3 regions of the Oenococcus kitaharae DSM 17330 genome follow, and region 3 is predicted to be linked to each of the others. Evidence: predicted binding sites of a transcription regulator. Region 3 holds the regulator's gene; each other region holds the start of a gene.

Region 1 (7,463 bases), 450 kb from region 3:
TTCGTCAATGCTCGCAAGTCTTCGCAAGACACCATTTTATGTCCACACCATTAGCTGGTAGATCATAGGCTATTCGGAATAGCAATTTGTTCATTGACCACGAGAAAAGTATATGAACATGCATATGAGGGGCAAGGAGGGGCTAGATTCTTTTTATGACAGAGAATTGTACCGATAAAAGTGTCTTATAGATGCTTGGTAATTTTCTTAACAGCCTGAAACCTATCCGGTTTATTTTTTATGAGATTAGCATCGAACATTTCAGATGCAAGTTTTCGGATTTTGCAAAGAAACTTATTTGTATGTTTTTGATCTAGAAAGAAAGCATTGTAAGAATCACATTCTGTGCTTTTAATAGGAAAAAGAAACCAATAATCATGGACCCAAACCTGTTTTAAGTTAAAATTTTCCTTTATTTTTCTATCGGTTTTCGAACACACTGAATTTGAAAATATATTTGGTATGCTTTTTTGATTTCGAATCAACAAGTCCTGAATGATGCCGCCAAAAGCAATTTGATTAAGATCGTCTTTTAATTTCGTAGGTGTCGGATTAGGAACATCGAAGAAAGCAATTCCCTTTGAGAATCCAGGGAGTGTGCATTTTGGATATTCAATAAAACCAATTTGGCCATTATTGTTATAAAAAACAAAAGTGGTACATAAACCATGTAGAACAATAAGAATGAAATTATAACCCAATTGGTCCGCTTCATAACAATGGCCAAATTCATGACAAAAGGTCTTTTGCAGATTATCAAGTTCGGAATTCGTTTGAGCTCTCTTAACATATTCTTGGTGAAGTTTTAACATGGTTGGCGATAAACCATTTATGTTCTTGCTTAAATACTGGGTATTTGTTTTTTTAATATCACCAAAAATTGATAAAGTTTGAGATTTAAATTTTTTTTGGCGACTTTTTGATATCCAATCTACAATTTGTTTGGCCACATCATCTAAATCATTAGAATTCCAATTTCCCATAATAGCCCCCCAATTAAGCTATTCTTAATAAATCCATCCATGCCTATAGCAAAAACTCAGTATCCAATGATTGCTGGATAGCAAGCCTTATTTGTCGCCTATTATACAAAATAGTCCAACAGCATAATTGTAAACAAAAGCCACCCTCAGATACACCAAGGGTGGCCAATATTTCAAAATGATTGTATTGTATTTTCGTTATTATTTAATTTTCCGATTGTGCAAAATCAGAAAAGGGAGATGAACAATACCGAAGCCGAACATGTTGGTACCTTCAGCGACTGAGGGACTCATATAGGACAAAATCAAAGCTGGTGCAGTAACCCCCCCAAACAGTGACTTCCTACTACCATCATTTGGAACATCGATCAAATCAAATTTTGCTTCCATCACAATATTAATTTTATAAGCAGATGCATAGTTTCTAATACTTGAGCTCAAACTAACGGCATAGTGGCCTTTGCCAGTGCCCACTGACAGAGGATAGTTTTCCGAATGAAGACCACTACCTGGAATGTGACCGTTATTTTTTCCACTATTTTTAATTAACTCAAAACTATCGTTTAAACTAAATTCGATTATTGTCAATCTTGGGTCAGTGAAACGAAAGGAATTTTTTTGTGACAATATCCTATCATCATCTGAATTTTATGTGGCTTTAGAGGTTGTTAACAAAGTGCCTGATAAATGCATAATTTCAAAGCTAGGCTGTTTAACCACTTCTTTTGATCCCAACCAAATCGCTTAACAGCATCCGTCATATTATCTAACAAAATCTGGTATTGACAGGTTGAGAATAACAATTCACGATAGCTACCAATAAAATTACTTATAATATCGGCTGTTGGATCTTTGAAAACAAATTTAGCCGTCTGTTCCCTAGTCTTGAATGATTCCAGTTCCCTTAAAAAGGGCTGATGCTTCTCAGAATTCTTCGCGTCCTGAATGGCGGGTGTGATACTAGAAAGTTCTGCATTGTTCGTTAGCAACAAAAAATCAAAACCACTTGCAATCTCTATATCGTTTTTTTCATTCAAAACAGTTGACGTCTCACGAAGCAGATTGGCTAAACCATCAGCGAATAAAAAAATCTGCAGCCTTTTCTCAAAGAGCAGCTGCTTGTTGCTATTACGTATTTGCCATCATGACATGAAAATGCCAATAATGGCCGTTGCTGCTGTCACGATTGAAAAAACAAAAGTCAGGTTAAATTGTATAGCAAGTATGCCCTCCTTCTACCAAGAAGCATGGCCAAACATCCTAGGCTTCCCTAAAAATTTGGCTATCTTCAACCAACAGAATGTTTTGTTTCAGGAACTTCTTGTTTCTTTTTTATCTCATAGGGAAAATAAAGCGACGGCTCATAATCAAATTCAACATAAATTCGATCTCTAATCTGGCTTTTCATCTTGTCTTCTATTGATGACTCCTCACCATGAATAATCTCATAACTATGGATAAGCTGATTTTGAAGAGCCTTTATTTTCTTAGAAAAGATAGGACCTTGCAAGCTAGGCAGGTAATCGAACGATAATAACGTGCTTATGCGGGTTGGCTATCATCCCTTCGATTATTTTGTCAAAATAGACCGCATCACTTTCACCTATAGACATACCGTAAATGATGGTAACATCCGAATCTTTGAGTCTTTTAAAAGTTTCATCGACTCTGCCATCATGCCTGTTCCGTGCGAAATTAAGTTTAGAGAGATAGTCTATCTGATAGTCTTCTAAACTTAATTCCTTGGGAATATCTTCCGCCCTACCAACACCAACGATAGATGTTTCATCAAAAGTGCCGTTAGGGTGAAGAATTTTTTTATTTACAGCGGCTATTTTGCTTCCATAAGTAACCCTTTTGAAGTCAGAATCATCAATATTAGCAACCTGAGATACATATTGATCCAAAGTATTAGTGTAATTGAAATTCACAAAATTTATCTCAAAGTGTCCTTTAATATTTGGGTCTGTTATTTCTGAATTTCCTTTTATGATTGAGTTAAACAAATCATCGCGATCCCCTGATGCGAGGTTCCGAAATGGCGCTAAAATACCTTCAGTCGCTTGACTGCCACTAACATTCAAATGAACTAGATCATTTTGGCTGTGTAAATACTGACTTAAACATTTTGAAAGGTCATAAAAGAAATCATCTATTCTTGTAGACAGTACTTCATGAGTAATTTCACTCTGTGCTAATCTCTGAAGATCTTCTTTGATACCTGCTTCTAAATTGGCCCAGTTGACCAAGGGCCTTTCTTTTTCAGGATCAAGCTTTTCTGGTTTATTAGGATCACCATGAAAACGTATATCTTTGATACTATCTTCTATATCTTTTATTAGACCATTATCTTCAAATTTTCCTTCATTAATTTGCTCATCTAAATATTCGTAAAAATCTTTATAACTCGTTTTGAGTCCTAAATGAAGATCAAAACCATTCCCTATCACGTAAGTCGTTTCTACCAAAATACACTCCCCAATTCACAATTAACAAAAAAATTAATTTTAGTATATATACAAGTATACGAACATATGTTCCCATTAGCAAGAAAAAATGTCGTTTTGGCTTTCAAGAAGTAAAATTTATTTAATCCAAAAGGAGCAACAATGACAGCTCAAACATTTCAAGATTATGAAAATCTTCTAAATCAAAATTACAAAGATGCAGTAGCGACTTTGTTAGCTAGATACGACCCAGCTACGGATAATTATTTCAAAGAAACATCTTACCAACGTTTTCTGGACGGCAAGATTAAGTCACTAGCAAAAGGACAAATTAGTCGTACTGCAGAGGGGCTGTATTGTCATCATATCGATGAGAATAAGTTCTTAAATATGGCCAATCCCAGTTACATTCGTGGACAAAAGATTCCATTCTCATATCAGGAAAAGGATCGATTGGCATACTACAATCTCATTGAATATCTGGTCCTTCATGCCCTCATTTCAAGCGAAACCAAGTACCATTTTGGATATCCAGGCTTAATAGCATACCTTCAGTCATCAGTAATAGCCTGGTATATCAATGGCATCAAACCCGAAAAGTCTTGGGAAAGAAAATACCATGAAAAGCTTTCATCACAAGTGATCAAGCAACTATATTGTTAAACACTATTACAAAACGATTAGAATCAGTTCAACAATAAATTGATCTTTTTTGCATAAAAAACAACCAATCAGACATAGGAGCACTTGATCAGGCGTTGTTTGAAACGAGAAATACCGCACTCTCATTACTTACATTGGTGATTGAACTACAAAAGGACAAGTTGGGCTGTTACCAAATGGCATCAGATCAGTTTACCAAGTAGTTACTCCCTCAAGATTGGGAAATCCTTTTTTCTAAAAAAACACGGGCTATTGCCGTGTTCGCATACGTAATATTAAAATTATCCTGATGTTTTAATAGCTCAAAAAATTTATCAAAACATAACTAATTACTTTAGAGCACTCTCCAATTCATTGTGAACACGGGTCTTTTTTTCAGTTTGGCGCATCAATTGCATGGATTGGCCGCCGATCGTGGCTCCGGTGCTGCGAATTTAATCAGACTAGATATTGTTTCAAACTTAGTGGTAATTCAAAACTGCCCAGCGACTAGTTAGAATTATTATTTAGATTTTTTAGAAACGCGATACACATTAAAATTACCATCCAATGGTAACTGATACTGGCCTTGCTTTTTTAGCATAAAATGTTTCTTCACATATTTCAGGAGTTTGCGTTCGTCTCGGCTCTTATGAAGTGAATTAGAATTGTAATTTGTCTCAATAAAATAGGTGGGTTTGGATTTCAATATTTTTTTGATACGCTGAGCGCTTATCTCAGCAATATTTGGATACACAGCTTTATAAATGCCCAACCCATTATCATGATTTTTATTTTCTAAAACAAAATTTTGGTTCTTCAAATAGTAAGAACAAACTGATACCGTCACAGGGTGATCGTAAATCAAAATAGTTTTTTTATTTACCCCCCTAAAGAAATTGTTGCACGTCTGAAAACTCTGATTATCTATAAGCATGCGTCTCATATAAACAACAGAATTCAGTGTGCCTAGGCAAAACACGGCAATTAATAGAATTTTTTTTAAATTCTCATGATCCGTTTTCGATATCAAAATAGAGATGCTAAACCAAAATATGCCGAGCCCTGGCACAAGATACCGACTAATCAATATTGGACGATCTACATAAGAAATCAGCGTGCCAGCTAAAATGACCAACAAAGTGGGAAGTATACCTCCAAGCGTTTCAAAATATTGAATTTCACAATTATTTCCGTGAGTACGATGTTCTTTTAGAAAAACAAACAGCCCAGCAACAATGATTAAGAATAGCAAGGCAGCTACCAAATATCCCGGTATCGAATTGATTAACGTAAAAGGAAATAGTACGAATTCAACGATTCGTTTCGGGCCAAATTTTCCTATCCAATAATCTGCACTTACTCCTGACACTTGGTGCAGGAAAGCCGGAATCCAAGGCAAATAAACCAATAGATCAACTACAACACTCAATAAATATTTCCAAAATTTGAATCCCTGATTTCTCCAACATAACAGGAATATAAAATAAATAAAAATCACATCTAAAAGAGCGTAGTAATGCGTATATGCAGCCAGAATGGAAAATACAGTCAAGCCAACCCAGAAGCGGTTTCGCGAACCCTGTTTCAATATGATCAATGCATTTAAAAAGGCACAGGTAACAAACAGAATCGCCCAACTATACATACGAATTTGTTCCCCGTATTGTAAAATCCCGGGCATCAAAAGAACGCTTACGCTAAAAATCAATGAAACAGTTTGTCCCCAAAACCGCTTAATATAAGTAAACGAAATTAAAAGTAAAAGTAAATACGGGAGCAAGGATACGAGACGCTCAATAGCTATTAATGCATAAATGTTTGTTGTACTAAAACTTAAAAATTTAGCTATCCAATAATACAAAAAGGGGTGAACATCTTTGGCTGTGAAATTTATTATCGACAGATATGAGTGGGGTATCATCGACAATGTGAAAGACTCATCGTTCCAAACATATTTAATTTGTGAATTAAAAATACACAGCAACAAAAAGATTAATATACATCCAATATTTGCAATCCTAAATAGTGTGTCCCTCTTCAATTTCATAAAAATTCCCTTCAAAAATTTTTTAAAAAATAAACATATACCAAGAAGCAGGAAAACTATAGGATCAAATCTCCGACTTCTAGATTTTCTTTAGTAATCGCATCAGCAGTTCCCACAAAAAAACAAACTCCTTTTTGTGCCAAAAGAGCAGCACAAAAATAAAAATATCAGCCGTCAAGGAAACAATCGCAATCAAGAACAAACCAGCAAAGCCACGCCAATCCAAAACGGTGGATAGATAAAAATTAAATGTCAAACTCAAACATAGAACCAACATATAAACGAGGTAATCTTTGAGATATGGGCTAAATTTCTTTCCGATACCATATTTCAAGACGAGACCCGGCTCCCACCAAGCATTAATTAGCAGATTGGTCAGGATTGTGCCTAAAAGTGTACCTGCAATACCCAATTTCAACACAGCAATAAAAAATACTGAGAGCAATAAGTTAAAGAAAGCTTCAATGATAGATTTCCAACCAATTTTACGATACAAGCCATATGCCGCAATGAAATTACCTGCTGGCTGCCGCATCTGATTGATTGCAAAATTGATAATAATTACAAAAACTGTAGTTGCAGACAACAGGTATCGGCTGCCAATCCAAACTTTAATAAATGGGTCAAGACAACTTGCCAACATCGAAACGACAAAAAATGTCAAGGAAAAATTTAGGAACACGTAGCGTTGGAAGATTTGGTAAACATGTTCCTTTGACCCATTCACAGTTAAATTACCCAAACTTGCCGTGGCTGCACCGACCGCTTTATTTAAAATACCGCCGAGTGCATTAGTGATAAGTGAGTAATTAGTATATAAACCAACCGATACCAAGCCTAGAAAGCTAGAAATCAAAAGGTTGTCAGTTCCAAAAACAATAATGCCGCCTATCTGAGATCCGATCAGACCCATGGTGTTATGCACAATATCATCTAAATCGCTTTTAGGGAGTTTAACCCCGGATAAATTATTTAAATATGGATATCTACGATCCACCTGCAGAGAAATAACCAAATTGGACAAAAATGTACAAGTTACCAGAATTATCAAAAAAAGAAAATAATTTTTCCAGACGAGAAGAATCACGACTTGCACAATTGACTGGAATAACATGAATATAAACTGATTGGCTAAATTCACATAATCTTTTTGATCAGCCGTCAGAATAGACCTCTTGTAAGCAAATAGATAGCTGACAACTGTATTAGCTAAAAAGAGGCAAAAATAGATTCTAATATATGGCACTGACCCATGCTTAATCAACAAGCCAATAAAGGGCAGAATGATCAGTCCGAGCATGCTAACTATGGCCGCGATGAAAGCATAGGCCTTCCGATAAA
Region 2 (7,463 bases), 800 kb from region 3:
GGATTACTTTCTTTCGATAATTTTTGCACTGCTGATCAGTGTTGATGCTTTCGTGATGCCACAGATGACGCGCATGCTGACAGACGGTTTGTTCAAACGATCGTTGCACTTGTTAATACTCGCTGTTTTGTGAGGGCTTTTAGGCCAGTATTTTGTCGAGCTAGTTGGTTTCTTCTGGCAAAAATATATGTACCGCACAATCTGGCAGACCAACACGAAAACCAAGCTGGCTCTGCTGACTCATTTTTACCAAAGCCCCGTGGGTCAGATGAAAGAAAGTGCAGCCTCTGAAATTTCCTTTCTGTTAAATGATGTTAAACAAATTGAAAATGGCGCTGTCTCAGCTTCAATTAATCTGGTCAACTGCATTTTTCTGTTTTTAGCTGCCAGTAGCTATGTTTTCTATTTGAATTGGCAGGTTGGTGCTGTGTTTGTGCTGACATCACTGCTGCCCTTGTTTGTGCCAAAACTGTTTGCCAAAAAATTACAAAGCAACACCAAAAGATGGTCTCAATCCAATCAGCAGACGACTGAACAGGTCACCGATGCCGTTCATGGTGCTGAAACCATTGTCAGCTATCAAGCCGAGAAAGCTTTTTTGAGATTTATCAAGACTTTGGTGGACCGCACAGAAAAATATTATTATCACTATAATTTTGATCGCGTTTCAGTTAATATCTGCGCGGACTTATTCATGATTTTTGCCAATCTGCTGCCGGTATTCCTAGGCGGCCTGCTCGTGTTAAATGGCCAGCTGTCAGTCGGTAGTTTATTAGCCGCTTTTATGGCTGCCGGCAGTATCACCTCGCCTTTAATGAATGCGATTAGCTACTTTAGCTACTATAACCAGATTAAATCAACTGAGCCAATCATCGAGCATTTAATCCAGCAAACAACTAATGAATCTGATCCAACACTATCAGCACAGCCTTCGCTGCCACAAATGACCAAACTCAGCCTGCAGGATGTAACAATCAAGCAGAATCAGCGGTCGATTTTTGCCCATCTTAATTTAGCCGTGACAGCTGGCCAGAAAATTTTACTGATCGGTGAATCCGGCGCCGGCAAGACAACTCTTTTAAAGACATTGATGGGTGAACTAACACCGAGTCAAGGCCAAGTCTTAGTTAACGATCAGGCCGGGTTAACTGTTGATACCAGCCAATTTGCCTATGTGCAACAGGATGCTAACTTATTTGATCTCAGTTTACGCGATAATTTAACCCTTTTTCAGGATTTTACAGATGCAGAAATTGAAAAGTCCTTGCTCGAGAGCCAATTAGCTTCTATATTAGAACAGCGCGGCCTGGATTTTGTGATCGGGCCCAAAGGAGACAAATTATCCGGCGGACAACGACGGCGAGTTGAAATGGCTAGGGCTCTGCTTCACAAACGCAACTGGCTGATTGTTGACGAGGGTCTGGGGTCTCTCGATGCGGCAACTGCGAAATTACTGCATGAAAGTATGATGCAATTGCCAATGACCTTGATTGACGTTGAACACCAGGTACCACAAGCTTGGTACGAGGATTATGACCAGGTTTTGGAGTTGGCTAACGGCCAGTTGCAGATTAGAAATTAGATGGTGAAAGACCGACTTATGATTTATGGCAACTGAGATATATCTACTATCCCCACGAAAGATTAAAGATGAATAATAGCGAAACAATTGTTAAAAACTACATGAATGACGACTTGATTTTTATGCTGCCGAAGAAAAGGAATCGTTTGACCGAAGTCCTAGCTTATATCGCAGACAAAATTCCTGCTGGCGAACTCAGTGAGACAGACATCAATGCTCAGATCCAAAGGGTTATTAGTTTCCCAGATTATGTTTCTGTACGGCGGGACTTGGTCGATTTTGCTTTCTTCAAGCGTACCGATGATGGTCGTGTTTACGAAAAAATCCAGCAGCCGAAATAAATATTTTGGATAGGCATGCAGCGTCGTCGCGTGATAAAACGGATCAAAAAATATCCTATGATAAAATGCTTTCGTAACCAATAAGGGAGCATACATGAAAAGAAAGCTTATCATCGCAACAACAAGCGTCATTGCCCTATTAATCCTAGTCTTGTTGTTTTTTCAGTTCACCAACCGCAAAAACAACCAGTCACCCACTGATCTTGTTTCTCAAAGGTCTAAATCTAGCCGCAGCCAATCAAAAGCCGAGGCCAGTGCCGGTTCTTCAGAGTCCTCTTCATCAAGCAGTACCTCATCTAGTCAAGCCAGCGCCAAGACGGTTAGCAATTCTGACCAAGCACTGCAGGCTTTAAGAACTGCTATTAATAATCCTGCTCTGACCTACAGCTATTTGGCTTATACAGATGGGATTTATGAATGCTCTGTATCAGCTCCGAATACGGCTGATAACTTGAATCAGACTGGGAATTATCTGGTTTATGCCAACGGCCAAGTCCGGCCAGAAAATCAGGTACCTGCAGATGCCGCTAAATTCGATCGATATAAAAAAGTGGCACCCAATGCCCCAACAGATAAGCCAGACCGGACGATTCGTGTGCATAATGCCCAAGAAGTTGCGGACCTGCAAAGACAGCTTTTACAAGCACAAGGTATAGATAAAAGTGACTTTGTCTATGAAGGCAGTGCGGCTGCGAATGGTGATTATCAAGTCGTCGTGGCTTCTAAATCACTGGCAGCTAACGGTGGCAGTGGGACAGTCGGCATTTATCTTGTGAGCCCAAACGGCCAATCCAGGCTGCGCAATTAATTAAGAAAAAAGCGCTACTAGAGCAGTGCTTTTTCTTTAACCTTTGAAACAGTATCACAATTAAACTTAGTTAAAAAAATCCAACAGTGGGATTAAAGATTAAATGCTGGATATTAAAGAAACAGCCACACAGGCATAAGTTTGGCCATTGTCAGCACAGCAAAAAAGACCTGTCTTTCAACAGGTCTTCCATCCTTCGTTTTTGAAAAGGGTGCAGCTATTAACGGCTGCCCCTTTAGTCTAACAAAAACCCACTGCTGATAGCAGTGGGTCCGATAGCTCTTCAATACTTGAAGTTAATTAATCGTCTTTCTGCGTCCCATCGATTAGCCAGTAATCAGCCCAACGACGAGTTCTAGGATTCTTAAGCAGATGATTGTAATAAGTCGTAGGCAGTTTTTCATAGAGACCTGGCTGGTCGGCTTTTCTAATGATCCAGCAAGAAGCGATGGTATGAGCTTCTTTAGCTGCCAGCCAGACAATCAAGTAGCTAGGTAATTTGATCATTTGTCGGATCTTTAAATCATCTAATGCGCTGTTAGCCGCAGGCATTGAATCAAAGTGGCTAGTTTTGGTGGGGAAACGAGCCAACAAAAACTGATCGAAATGCTTTAAGCGTTTCAATAGAGCCATGATGGCCACAATCAAGACCACTATCAGGGGCGAACACATGCCATAAATAAAAGTAGCTAACCCGATACGCCGGATAGACACGGATAAAGGAGACAGATCCATCCCTTTGATTAGGAGCTTTAAAACTGACCACATGACCTGCAGGGCTATCCAGGAGTCAGGCAGATCGAGCAGAATGGCAATAACCCCCACAATTAATGCTCCTGAAAAGAAGCGGTCTCGCTTTTTAAACTGTCGATTATGCATATGCTTGTCGGCTAACAATTGACTATAGTCCGCTTTTGTCTCAGTCAGTTCTGCAGCAGAAAAGGTATAAAAATTGTCTGGATTTTCAGTCATATCAAGTCGCTATTTTTAGCCTAGTAAAGAGTCCAATAATGCTAGAATGAGCGGATAACCAGTGCCATCGGTCACCACTACAGCAGCTGCTGCTAAACCAAAAACAAGCAACGTTGCCAGACCTCGTTGTTCTTGAGGTGACATCTGTCCAAAACGTGCTATATTTTGATTTCCTTCTTGATATTCGTTGGATGCTTCTTGCTGGCTAAGGGGTACCAAATGAATACTTGCCTTTAGTATAATGGCTGAACTGGTTTCCACACCATTAATTTCACTTTTGTTGTTAATCAAAGTAATAGAAAGGCCAACTCCAGTTCCTGAACCAGGCCATGATATTTTTAAAAGCCCTGTATCAATCCCAGCCGCAATATCTCCAAGCCGATCACTAAGTTTAGCAGAAACGTCAGAACCGAAGACATTAGATAGTGAAGCCTCAAAACCGTTTTCTAACTGACCAGCTGAAATATTAAATTGCGACTGAGCTGGTCCTGAACTCACGCTAGTCGTTAATTGAGCCGTGAGCTTTAACAGTTTATTATCGTACAAGGTTATTTCTGGTTCGTTCCAAGTCAAAGAACCACCAAGGTAAGCTGATCTTAAAGGCGTAAACTCTGTATCAAAGATCCAACTTAATTTGACGGGCGCGTCTAAAGCTAGGACACCTTCATCTTCGTGAGAGACATTGACATAATCAATCGCCGGCACACCGCTGGCACCCGAATCATCTTCGGCGAATTAATCAAAGGCCCAATTTAAAGGCTGAGAAAAACCGAGATTGCCAGAATAGCCTGTCGACATATTAGAGACATAACTAGAAACAGATCCAGATTCGAGTGCTAAACGCGTGCTAACATTACGCGTCCCATAAACTCCCGGCACATAATAGTTAGCACCTTCACCATTATTAAAAATAGACGTGATCCCGTTAAAGTAAGGGACAGCATAAGCCGTGATCTCATCATCAGTCATATCCATATCAATGGCAAAATAAATCGTGGTGTTCGTTGGCAACCCCAGTTCTGTCGCAGCAGCCATGGCTGCTCGGGCATCTTTTTGTCCTTGCCGTCTGGTGAAATAAGCCGCCGTGGGATTATTGTCTTGATAAATCGGGATTAAATGCAAATTAGCCTTCAAAATGGCCTGAGCTTCAGAACGCGTGAGATTCTTCGGCCTTTGTGAAGCGCCACTGCCCACCGACCCAGTCAAATAACGCCCCACATAAGTGACCTCCCAATTCACCAAGGCTTGAATCATGGCCGGTGTTAATTGAATCGAAGTATCAATCCCCCAGAAGTTGCGGCTTGGACTGCCGCTAGAGACCATCAGTGAATACATCGTCACAGGATCAGGCTGCTCGTCAGTGACGGGTGTGAGATGCATAAACTGCTGAAAGGCAAAGAGCAAGGACTGAGTAGTTGTATCCAACTGGCCATTAAAAGGAACTGTCGACAACTGATTAGCCGTGATGTATTGGGCCATATTGACATACAAAGCAAACTGAACAAGGCGAATCAGGCTCGCACTGAGTCCATTAGCATAAGCCGTCGCATAAGCCGAACGTGTGGCCGGTCCCCAAACGCCGTTAGCAATCGCGGCCAGACCTAATTCGACTTGAACGCCATAGATTAAGGCGGTATTCGTATCACGTTGGTAGATACCATCAGCTGGTAAAATACCTGTTTGCTCGCTATAGTGCAGATTTCAGTATTGTTGCATGCTGCGAATTTTGGCATCACCATTAGCCAGTAGCACAAAAGCTGACATGTCAAACAAAGCTTTGGCCCAGAGTGCCGTCAAGACGCCATCCGGATTAGTAAAGCCGGCTTCTGTTTGAAGCGTGATAATGGCCGCTTGCGTCTCAGATGAATAGACGCCATTAAACTCGCCAGGATTAATTCCTTTAGCCCAAAAGGCACCTTGAATCAAATAAACAAAGGAACTTTGATAGCCATTTTTTAACCGAGGGACCACTTGCGCATCAAAAGCAGCGGCTGTGGCTTGGCCAAAAGCCGGCAAGCCAGCTTGTAGGCTAATGCCTAGTTCGTGTTGCAGGCCTTGGATCAGGCCGTAAATTGTCTGCCAACCTGTCTGACCGTTTTCGGTCACGGGCGTATAGTTGGCGACGGATCCATAAGTCTTGTTGAGCCACTGTTGCGTGGCTAAAACCATTTGATCTACCATAATAAAAAATCCTCTTTTCAAAAACGAATGATGAACATACGCCGCTAGTCATGAAACAAAAAGGCGAACGTATGTTCGCCTTTTAAGATAGACCCTCTGAGAAATAATGACAAGTGGCTAACTGAATGTTTTAACTGTTTCTAAAGATTCTGTTGGTTTAAAACTATGAATCAACCCATTGATCATTGCGGTACAAAATCCGATTGAATCTATCTATTGACTGTATCAGGCCACGTTTAGTAGCTTCATAAAAACAATATCTTGTCAATTATTTTTAATCATCAGAAGAGATTTTATAAATAAAGCAAGGCATTGGTTCCGTAACCGGTGTCTAAAGAGAAGATCGATTATGTTGAAAAGAAACAGTTTTAGATTTTTACTTTTATTAATCACAACGTCTGCTCTATTTTTGTCTTCCAGTTTTTTGACAAATATAAATTTGTTAAATAATAATATTGCATACGCAGCCACAGATCTTAATCCACCTAGATTAACTCAAGTGAAATTAACGTTCAAAAATTCCCCCATCTCAATCGCTGGGCAGATTGTCTGGGTAGCGCGCTACCAAGGATATTATAGTTGCAATTATTCAACAGGGACGTCATATCAATATGACGCAACAACTAAAAGATATATCGCCTTCTATACCAGTGAATTTCTAATTGCTTGATAAAAAGTTTCAAATGTTCAATACTTCATAATTGTTTAGACTTATGAGGTATTTTTTATTGATGTGTCATACGCTAACGGCCTTTTTAAATTAACCCTTCACGAATAACCTTGATATTTTTATGCGCGATTCCGCAATCGACCAGCCAGCCATAGCAGGCAAACAGTAAAAAGCACCAAGAATAAGAGGCTAAGCGGGTGCTCTGTGACCGGACTGCCTTGCACAATCTGCACAGGCCAAGCCAAGGCGTTCAGAGGATTAAAAGAACTGTGACCGAAAAAGGCTGTTAGTTCACCCATTACCAGTAAAACAATAAAACTGATCAGAGCCGTGAGCTCTTTTTTATTGACTAAAACAACGATTTGAAAGAGAGCCAAGGCAAAGAAAATAACTAAGGAACCGTTTATTAATTGTAAGAAAAAGCGCGAACTGATCCGAGGCAGCTGCATGCCTAAAAAGACAGTCCGTGTCCAGGAATAATCGCCGCCTCGTAGATAGGGCGTTGCAAAACATAGTGAGAGCCCAATAGCAATAACAAACGAAACGATCATTCCCATGAGGTACTGCCCGACAAAATAGCCTTGAAAAGCACGAACCCAACGACCACTATCAGGTGAATTAGTATAGAGCAAGCGATAAGTCGGAGATTTCGTGTCAATTAAAAAACCAATAGCAATGACCAAGACCGTGGCGAAAACTCCAAGAGGCGAAAAAAAATAACTCGCTAAGATCACGAGAAAATTAGGAAAAACCGCTGAAACAGTCGGCTGTTCTAGAGCCAGATGATAACGAGATAGATAGGCATACCGTGCTAGTTCCTGATCACTAATGAAAAAACCTAGATCAGCTTCAGGATGTTCAGTCGTATACTGAATCATCTGTCGATGTAAGGCCAGAGTATCCCTTAAA
Region 3 (7,463 bases):
TTGAAGCAGCTCTTTGATTTCAGGTGTGTAATTATCCTGCCGATTATAAATTACAAGCGGCTTATCGATCTGAACTTTTGCATTGCTGGCCTGTTTGATAGCCTTGACGAGAACCATTTTAGCTTGGCTCTCTGCCTTGCCGTAGACGAATCGTATTTTGCTAATGCCAAACCCATTTGCAATTGCCTCACTGAAAATATTCGCTATTTTTTCAGCACGATATACAAAATATAGTTTGCCCCTTGATTTCAGATATTTTTTTGACTGTGAGAAAAGCGTATGCAAATTGAAGTTACGGCCATGTCTTGCAAGCGACCGGGATGGGTCCGGGCTCTTGGAAGCGTAATCCTTCTCATCAAAATATGGTGGGTTAGACATAATCAGATCCAGCGAATTCAATGGAAAAATGTCAGCAAGCTGATTAACGTCTGCCTGGAAACTTTGAACCCGATCTTCAAGATTATTCAGTTGAATTGATCTTTTTTCCAATTCGAATAAATCTGAATCAATTTCAATCAACGAAATTTTGCCGCTGCTTTTACGTGCGTAAGCCAACCCGATGATGCCGCTGCCGGATCCAAAGTCAGCAGCTCTCTGCCTTTGAGATCGGCTGTCATCGATAAAATCGGCTAAAATCAAAGCATCAATCCCAAATTTGGGCAAGGAATTATTCTGAATAATTTGCAGTGAATCTGTCACATTTTCAATCTTTTCCTGCGTTTGTAAGGTGTTTTTTGACATTTCTCTATATAATAATAGTCATGTATGTGTTCCTTTTTCGAATCATTCAAGCAATTCGCTGGATAATTAACGGCAAATTAAACATTCAGGGCCGCACTAATATCCCTGAAAATGAACAATTCATTCTCGTTGCGCCGCATCGCACTTGGTGGGATCCCTTGTGGTTTGCCATTGCTCTACTGCCCAAGAAGTTCATTTTCATGGGAAAGAAAGAACTATTTAAAAACAAACTTTTCGCCTGGGCCCTTCGAAAAGTTGGCGTATTCTCTGTCGATAGACAAAATCCAGGCCCGTCGGCGATTAAAATTCCCGTTAAAGAATTGAAAAGCGGCAGCCGAAATTTCATGATTTTCCCTTCCGGTTCTAGGCACTCCTCCCAATTAGAAGGCGGTGCGGTAGTAATTGCCAAAATGTCTGGTAAAAGCCTTCTGCCAGTAGTCTATCAAGGACCATTAGCTTTCAAGGGTTTATTTAAAAGAGGGTCGTCTACGATCGCTTTTGGCCCGCTTATTGAGGTGGGACGAAAAGATTCGATGGCTGATACGATTAATAAGATGCAGGCTGCGTTTACCAAACTTGATCAGCAAATCGATAAAGATTGGCATTACGTTGACCAGCATCCAGAAAAAAAGAATCAAGACTAAAAAACAAACCTCAAATTGGGTTTGTTTTTTTAATAATTTTTTTTCATTTGTGCCATCATCTGATTGATCTGCTTTTGGCTCAAATTTCTGCCCATTGAAGCACCCAACTGACGAAGCATCTGCTCATTGATTGGTGGGTTCTTTTTAAGATAACTTTTCAGTGTAAAACGAGAAACTATCATTCCCGCCGCAAAACCAATAACCAATCCAATCAGCACAAACCATATCCAGTTCATCTACTATCTCAGTCCTTTCTTTTTTTGAATATCAATTACCTTTTTAGGAGTAACTTCCTTACCATTCTTATCGAAAATCTGCATCATTTCAACCTGAGACCGAAAAGCTTTACGAAAATTTGCCAAAAAAGCCGCTCGAAGTGTTTTCTGCTCTTCTTTCTCTGACTCGGTTAATCCCTGAGCCGTCTTTTGCTTTGCAGCTAGTTCGTTAATTCTTGCTCTCAAAGCCTCATTTGCGGCCTGTTCATCTTCGTCAACGATGAATTTCGGTTCATTATGTTCCTCTTCGGATCTTGAATTATCAGTCATCAGAAATCTCCATACTTGCATTATACAAAAAATAATGATTTTCTTAAATTTAACGAACATGTGTTTGTTTTACTTGAAATGTTTGGCTATAATTGCATATAGCAATATCTTAGCAGGAAGGGATTCAAATGACTGAAACAAAACAACTCGGTGTTCTCCGCTATATATACGAAAAACAGAACGAAAAAGGATACCCTCCTACGGTGCGTGAAATTGGCGAAGCAGTGGGGCTTTCATCTACTTCAACTGTCCATGGCCATATTGAGCGTCTGGAAAAACACGGATTACTACATAAAGATCCAACTAAACCGCGTGCTATCGAAATCACTGAAAAAGGTCTCAGAGCGCTAGGCGTGCCAGTAACTCCCGGTAAAGTGCCAGTCATCGGAATTGTCACTGCAGGTATACCTATCTTGGCCGTCGAACAAAATGCCACCGAGTTTCTTCCCCTTCCAGATGACCTTGAGCGTTTTGAAGGTGACCTTTTCGTCCTGCGTGTGTCCGGTACTTCGATGATCAATATCGGCATTTTGGATGGCGATATGGTTTTTGTTCGTAAACAAGATTATGCAGACAATGGCGATATTGTTGTGGCCATGACTAGTGACTTTGGCAATGGCGAAGGCGAAGCCACGGTCAAGCGTTTCTTCAAGGAAGCAGGCCATTATCGCTTGCAACCTGAAAATGACACCATGGCACCGATTATTGTCCATAATGTCGCTATTTTGGGCAAAGTTGTTGGTCTGTATCGTAATTCAATTTATTAAACTTTATTGCTGAAAAAGCCGCTTATTTGTTAGAATGGTTTTTGTAGCTCGGAGATATGGCAGAGCGGTAATGCAGCGGACTCGAAATCCGCCGAACCGATGTAGAGTCGGCGCCGGGGTTCGAATCCCCGTGTCTCCTTCCAATTTCTCTCAAACGGACAGATCAGATATCATTTTGGGTCAATATTTGTCTATTAATTAAAAAGGGAGCAATGCACTGCAGTGAAAAGCAAAAGAGACGTCCTCTTAAAATCTTTTTTAATCTTTTTCTCAACGATTATTTCATTGATCCTTGGTTCAATCCTGGGTTCAATTCTTATTTCTGTTTACCGTTCGTTATTTTATAACAGTACACTTGCAGCAAATCGAGATCCTGTTTTGTTAAGCTGGCTAGCTATTTTAGGTGAAACATTTGCCATACTTTTTATTTTCCTTTTTAATCACTTCTTTTTTAAAATCAGAGTTTCATTCTTTAATCACGGTTTCTTTCTTGGATTGAAAGTAGCCTCGCCAAGTATCTTGTTTATTGTGATAAATTTTCTTGTGTTTTCAAGCCAAAAACATCATCTAACGTTGTTTGAACTTTTTACTGCTGTCGCAGTTTCGCTCTCGGTCGGTATTTTTGAAGAGTATGCGGCACGTGGATTAATGTTGGGGAATCTGTTGTCAGGAGGCGGCCGCACATTTAGTTTCTTAGCAGCAAATTTGTTGTCAGCGATGTTTTTTGCAGGCCTGCATCTGATAAACCTCTTTTCAGCCAGCATAGCCGTGACAGCTATTCAAATGATTTACGTTTTTGCCCTCGGGCTGATTTTCGCCTCCGCCTACATATTCAGTAAAAACCTGTCGGTCACAATCCTGATCCATGCTCTCATCGATGGTTTGGCTTTCGCAGCTAATCCGCAAGCCATTTTCGGACTTGGCAATCCCAAAGTAACCGTGACTCAGTTCGCTTTTCAAGGTATCCTATTGATTATTTTTCTGTATTATACATTTCGCATATTCAAAAAAAATAATCTGGTCGAGGTATCTAAAAAATGGTCCTAAACATTATTTGAAAGAAACATTTCAAATAACATCGTCGGATCTAGTGTTGTCGACTTGAGTCGAAAATCAATTTTGGCTAAATCCAAGTAGGCATTCGACAATTGCGGCATCGTTTGGACGCTGACAGCTTGATTAGCTAATTTTGCCCTATACGGATGTATTTTAAGTTTTTGAGCAAGTTGCGTATCATTGATTGATAGAGCTTTAGCTTGAATCAAAAGACGGTACTGGGATTGAAGCAGTGCATTGATTCGAATAGGCGCTTCTCCTCGATCAATAAGATTAACGTACAGCTGCAAGGCTTTATCCAAATGGCGCCGGTTAATCTCAGTGACCAGATCGAAAGCAGATTCATTCAATTCGGCAGTAACTAGTTCATTGATTTCTTCATGCCCAATGGCTTTCCCTGAAACACCAAAAAGTATTAGTTTGTCCAAATTAGTCATGACCAGTCGCAGGTCAAAAGCCAAACGGCGCAGATAGTAGTTAATAACATCGTCAGCTATTAATACATGAGCTAGTGACAGATGCCGTTTGACAATTTTGAAAACTTCTCTCTCAGGCAATGGTTCAAAATCAACCTGTTCCCCACTCTTAAGAAGAGTTTTAACGATTTTTTTGCGTTTATCTATTTCAATACCAACTGTATTTACGATCAAGGTATTTTCCGATTCGGGATTCTGAAGATAATTCAAAAAAATCTTTTCATCCTGCTTTTCCAAACTGCCCTTAGATGTCAAAAAAACAGGTTGATCCATGATAACAAAACGCCGTCCACCACTGAAAGACATTGTGGCAACATCTTGTAGAACAGCTGGAACTGACTGATCTCTCATATCACTTCTAACAAAGTCCCAAGAACGAAAATTCGCTTCGATTGACTGCTCGATTTTTTTAAAACTCTGTTCTGCTAAAAAATCTTCCTGGCCAGAGAATAAAAGAACCGATGGTAAGGTATTCTGTCTTTGCAATTGTTTACTAAAATCACTCGGTGTCATCAAAATCTCTCGTAAAAGTCTCAAAAAAGCCCTTGTGTCCAGTATAACGAAAACGGATTGCACCATTGGTCTGGGTGTTAAAAACGTGAACATGAAGTTTATCCATCAAAGAAATGACCTCTGCTTTGGGATGACCATAGCGATTATGACGACCTGCTGAAATTAGTCCATAGGTTACTTGCCATTTTTTGAGAACCTCAGCGTCGCTAGAGGTATTTGAACCATGATGCCCTAATTTGAGCAAATCGACTTTCAGTCCTGGAAACCTGCGGCTAATCTGATTTTCCCCTTCTTTAGGCAAATCTCCAGCAGTGAAGAATCTTAGCGGACCCAAAGTCGTCCACAGTGCGATTGAATCCTCATTCTCAGCTTTACCCTGCCCAAAGGGATGCAATATTTTAAAAGGAAAACCTGGCAGATTTGATGAATTGGTTACTTCAATAACCTGAGTTCCTGCTTTTATGAAAGGCTGAAGCTGAATTTTAAAGGGGTCCGTCTGCTTCATACCAGCTGGAATCAGTATATGTTTGACGCTCATGAGATTAAGAATATCCTTGGCGTTGCCGATATGATCCATATCACCATGACTGAGTACTAAATAATCTAAGCGGCCAACTCCGATTGATTGCAAATAATTAACAATGATAGACTGCCCCTGATTACTGCCGCCTTTTGTAATCTGCCAAGGCTTCTTGGGCAAACCAACTCGGCCGCCCGTATCCATGAGAACAGTCTGCTGGTTACGAGGTGTGCGAAGAAATGCCGAATCACCTTGACCGATATCAAAAGTTGTTAATTCACCGTCTTTAGGAAAATGAATAACAAAAAAGCTAACAGCTAAAATGCTCGTAAAAAGTACAGCAGCAACTCGTTGGCGAATCTTCTTCCTATCAAAAAGCATGAATATCAAGCAAATTAACGGAATAACTAGAAAATCAGCCAGTTTTCCGAAATATATCTGGCCCGGCAAACGAGCAATCCATTCCACGCTCTCAGTAAAAATCTGAATCACAAAATTCAAGAAGCCTAAAACAGGTGGAAAAATAATTTGTACCGCAATAGCTAAAAAAACTAGGGGCAGAATGAAAATACCAAAAATTGGAATAGCAATAAAATTTGCCGGCATACTAAGAAAATGCCAAGAATATTTTGCAGCCAAAACAATTGGCAAACTGGCCAAGCTCATGAGGAGACTTGTTTTAAACGTTCCAAGGCGATATGTATACATCAATGCAAAACTAAGCAAGTATGACAGCTGACCGCCAATATTAAACAAAATCATCGGTGATATAAAAAGTCCGATCATTAAGGCGCCGGACCAAATAAGCTCCTTGCTCACGCGTGCTTTCACCAAACTTGCTCCTAAAGACAATTCGGTCGCGGCAACAGGACGAATTAAAGATTGAACCCCTCCAGCAAAAATAAAAAATATTGGCAGAAAAAGAGCAGTCACAATTGTATTGTGTTCTTTAATAAGATGGATTTTTCTCAAAATTTTTCTCAAAAAAATAGCAAAATAACTTACTTGAAAGCCAGAAATACTAAATAAATGAATTAGACCTAGATTCGTCACGCCTGGATAACGATCATAAAAATCACTATCTACATTGCCGATTAAAAGTGCCTTGGCATAATCAGATAAAGGGCTGGGCAGCTTATCCAACTGGTTGATTAATAATTTTCGCAAACGATGCGTCATGAAAACAATCCAGTCATATGGATTTTTCGGTCGTAAAACAGATATTTTTACAAAACGAACCTTGCTGATTTGATTGCTGACTGACTGAGTATGGTAGTAACTGCGAACATCAAACTGCTGAAAATTGGTTGGCCGCATCGGCTTGGAAATTCGCCCATTTACCAAACAACTCAAATTTTTTTGGTTTGTTTCCCAAAAAAGTTTTTCAGTTTCTGAACCAATAGTGGCATACATCAGAATTTTTTGTTTCCGCTGCTGGTCAAAAGCCTTCACTTTAAGCTGGTCGCCATCAACGGCAACATCATCGGCAAAAATGCGCAGACGCAACGTTGTTTGGTCATTATTAGGCAACGTTTTAGCTTCAAATGTGGATTGAAAATTAAAAAAACGCAACAAAAATAACAAGGAAATCAGTAAGGCTGCAATCATGGTCTGCACAGATTTTCCCAGTAAAATTCGGGTAATAACAGCTAACAGCAAGCCAACGGTCAGCAGACAGCAATTGAAAAAAACGGCACTTATGGCCGCAATTAGCAGGGACAAAATCAAGGCGTCCTGTAGAACTGACTTATTGAACCGTGACATAGTCTTTCAATTTTTCAACAGTCTTTTCGCCAAAACCGGAAACATTTTGCAGATCCTCAATTTTTTTGAAGCGGCCATGTTCATCACGATATTTGATAATATCATCAGCTTTTTTCTCACCGATTCCACTAATCGTTTGTAAACGACTGGCATCAGCCTGATTTAAATCAATCTTGCTTTCTCCTGTATTTCCATTCGATGTCTCCAAGGAAGCCGTATTAGCAAAAGCATTCTCTTCAACAGATGGTGCTGCAAACTGTGCCGGTATCTTTTCACCTTTCTTTGGTACATAGATGACCTGGCCAGGAGTGGCTGCTGCAGCAAGATTCAACTGATTCAAATCTGCGTCTGCGTTGACACCACCAGCTAGATTAAGCGCCGATTGTATAATTTCGCCGCTTTTCATCTTGACTACCTGCGAATGTTGGACCGCACCT

Evidence for each region. The regulator LexA, encoded in region 3, represses DNA repair genes until DNA is damaged. The targets are predictions, from matches to a motif close to CNAACANNTGTTNG.
Region 1: OKIT_RS00265 (AbiH family protein) is a predicted target of LexA. The motif match lies at 3,511-3,524, and genes of this name have one in related genera.
Region 2: OKIT_RS03190 (glycoside hydrolase domain-containing protein) is a predicted target of LexA. The motif match lies at 5,258-5,271, and genes of this name have one in related genera.

The regions. Positions count from the first base shown of each region.
Region 1 is NZ_CM001398.1:53,456-60,918, forward strand. It holds gene OKIT_RS00245 (hypothetical protein) at 186-983, opposite strand; gene OKIT_RS00250 (hypothetical protein) at 1,185-1,571, opposite strand; gene OKIT_RS00255 (hypothetical protein) at 1,652-2,020, opposite strand; gene OKIT_RS00260 (hypothetical protein) at 2,148-2,378, shown strand; gene OKIT_RS00265 (AbiH family protein) at 2,495-3,451, opposite strand; gene OKIT_RS00270 (SAV1803-related protein) at 3,593-4,093, shown strand; gene OKIT_RS00275 (glycosyltransferase family 39 protein) at 4,596-6,122, opposite strand; gene OKIT_RS00280 (lipopolysaccharide biosynthesis protein) at 6,202-7,463, opposite strand, start outside.
Region 2 is NZ_CM001398.1:638,713-646,175, reverse strand. It holds partial or broken gene OKIT_RS09800 (ABC transporter transmembrane domain-containing protein) at 161-793, shown strand; gene OKIT_RS09795 (ATP-binding cassette domain-containing protein) at 785-1,582, shown strand; gene OKIT_RS03205 (DUF2087 domain-containing protein) at 1,651-1,923, shown strand; gene OKIT_RS03200 (hypothetical protein) at 2,018-2,731, shown strand; gene OKIT_RS03195 (hypothetical protein) at 3,032-3,703, opposite strand; gene OKIT_RS09365 (hypothetical protein) at 3,719-4,408, opposite strand; gene OKIT_RS03190 (glycoside hydrolase domain-containing protein) at 4,439-5,182, opposite strand; gene OKIT_RS03185 (peptidoglycan-binding protein) at 5,405-5,884, opposite strand; gene OKIT_RS03175 (ABC transporter permease) at 6,674-7,463, opposite strand, start outside.
Region 3 is NZ_CM001398.1:1,441,608-1,449,070, forward strand. It holds gene OKIT_RS07220 (GIY-YIG nuclease family protein) at 1-741, opposite strand, end outside; gene OKIT_RS07225 (lysophospholipid acyltransferase family protein) at 762-1,385, shown strand; gene OKIT_RS07230 (YneF family protein) at 1,415-1,621, opposite strand; gene OKIT_RS07235 (DUF896 domain-containing protein) at 1,625-1,930, opposite strand; gene lexA (transcriptional repressor LexA) at 2,059-2,697, shown strand; tRNA gene OKIT_RS07245 (tRNA-Ser) at 2,748-2,836, shown strand; gene OKIT_RS09715 (CPBP family intramembrane glutamic endopeptidase) at 3,271-3,744, shown strand; gene holA (DNA polymerase III subunit delta) at 3,741-4,742, opposite strand; gene OKIT_RS07260 (DNA internalization-related competence protein ComEC/Rec2) at 4,729-7,026, opposite strand; gene OKIT_RS07265 (ComEA family DNA-binding protein) at 7,010-7,463, opposite strand, start outside.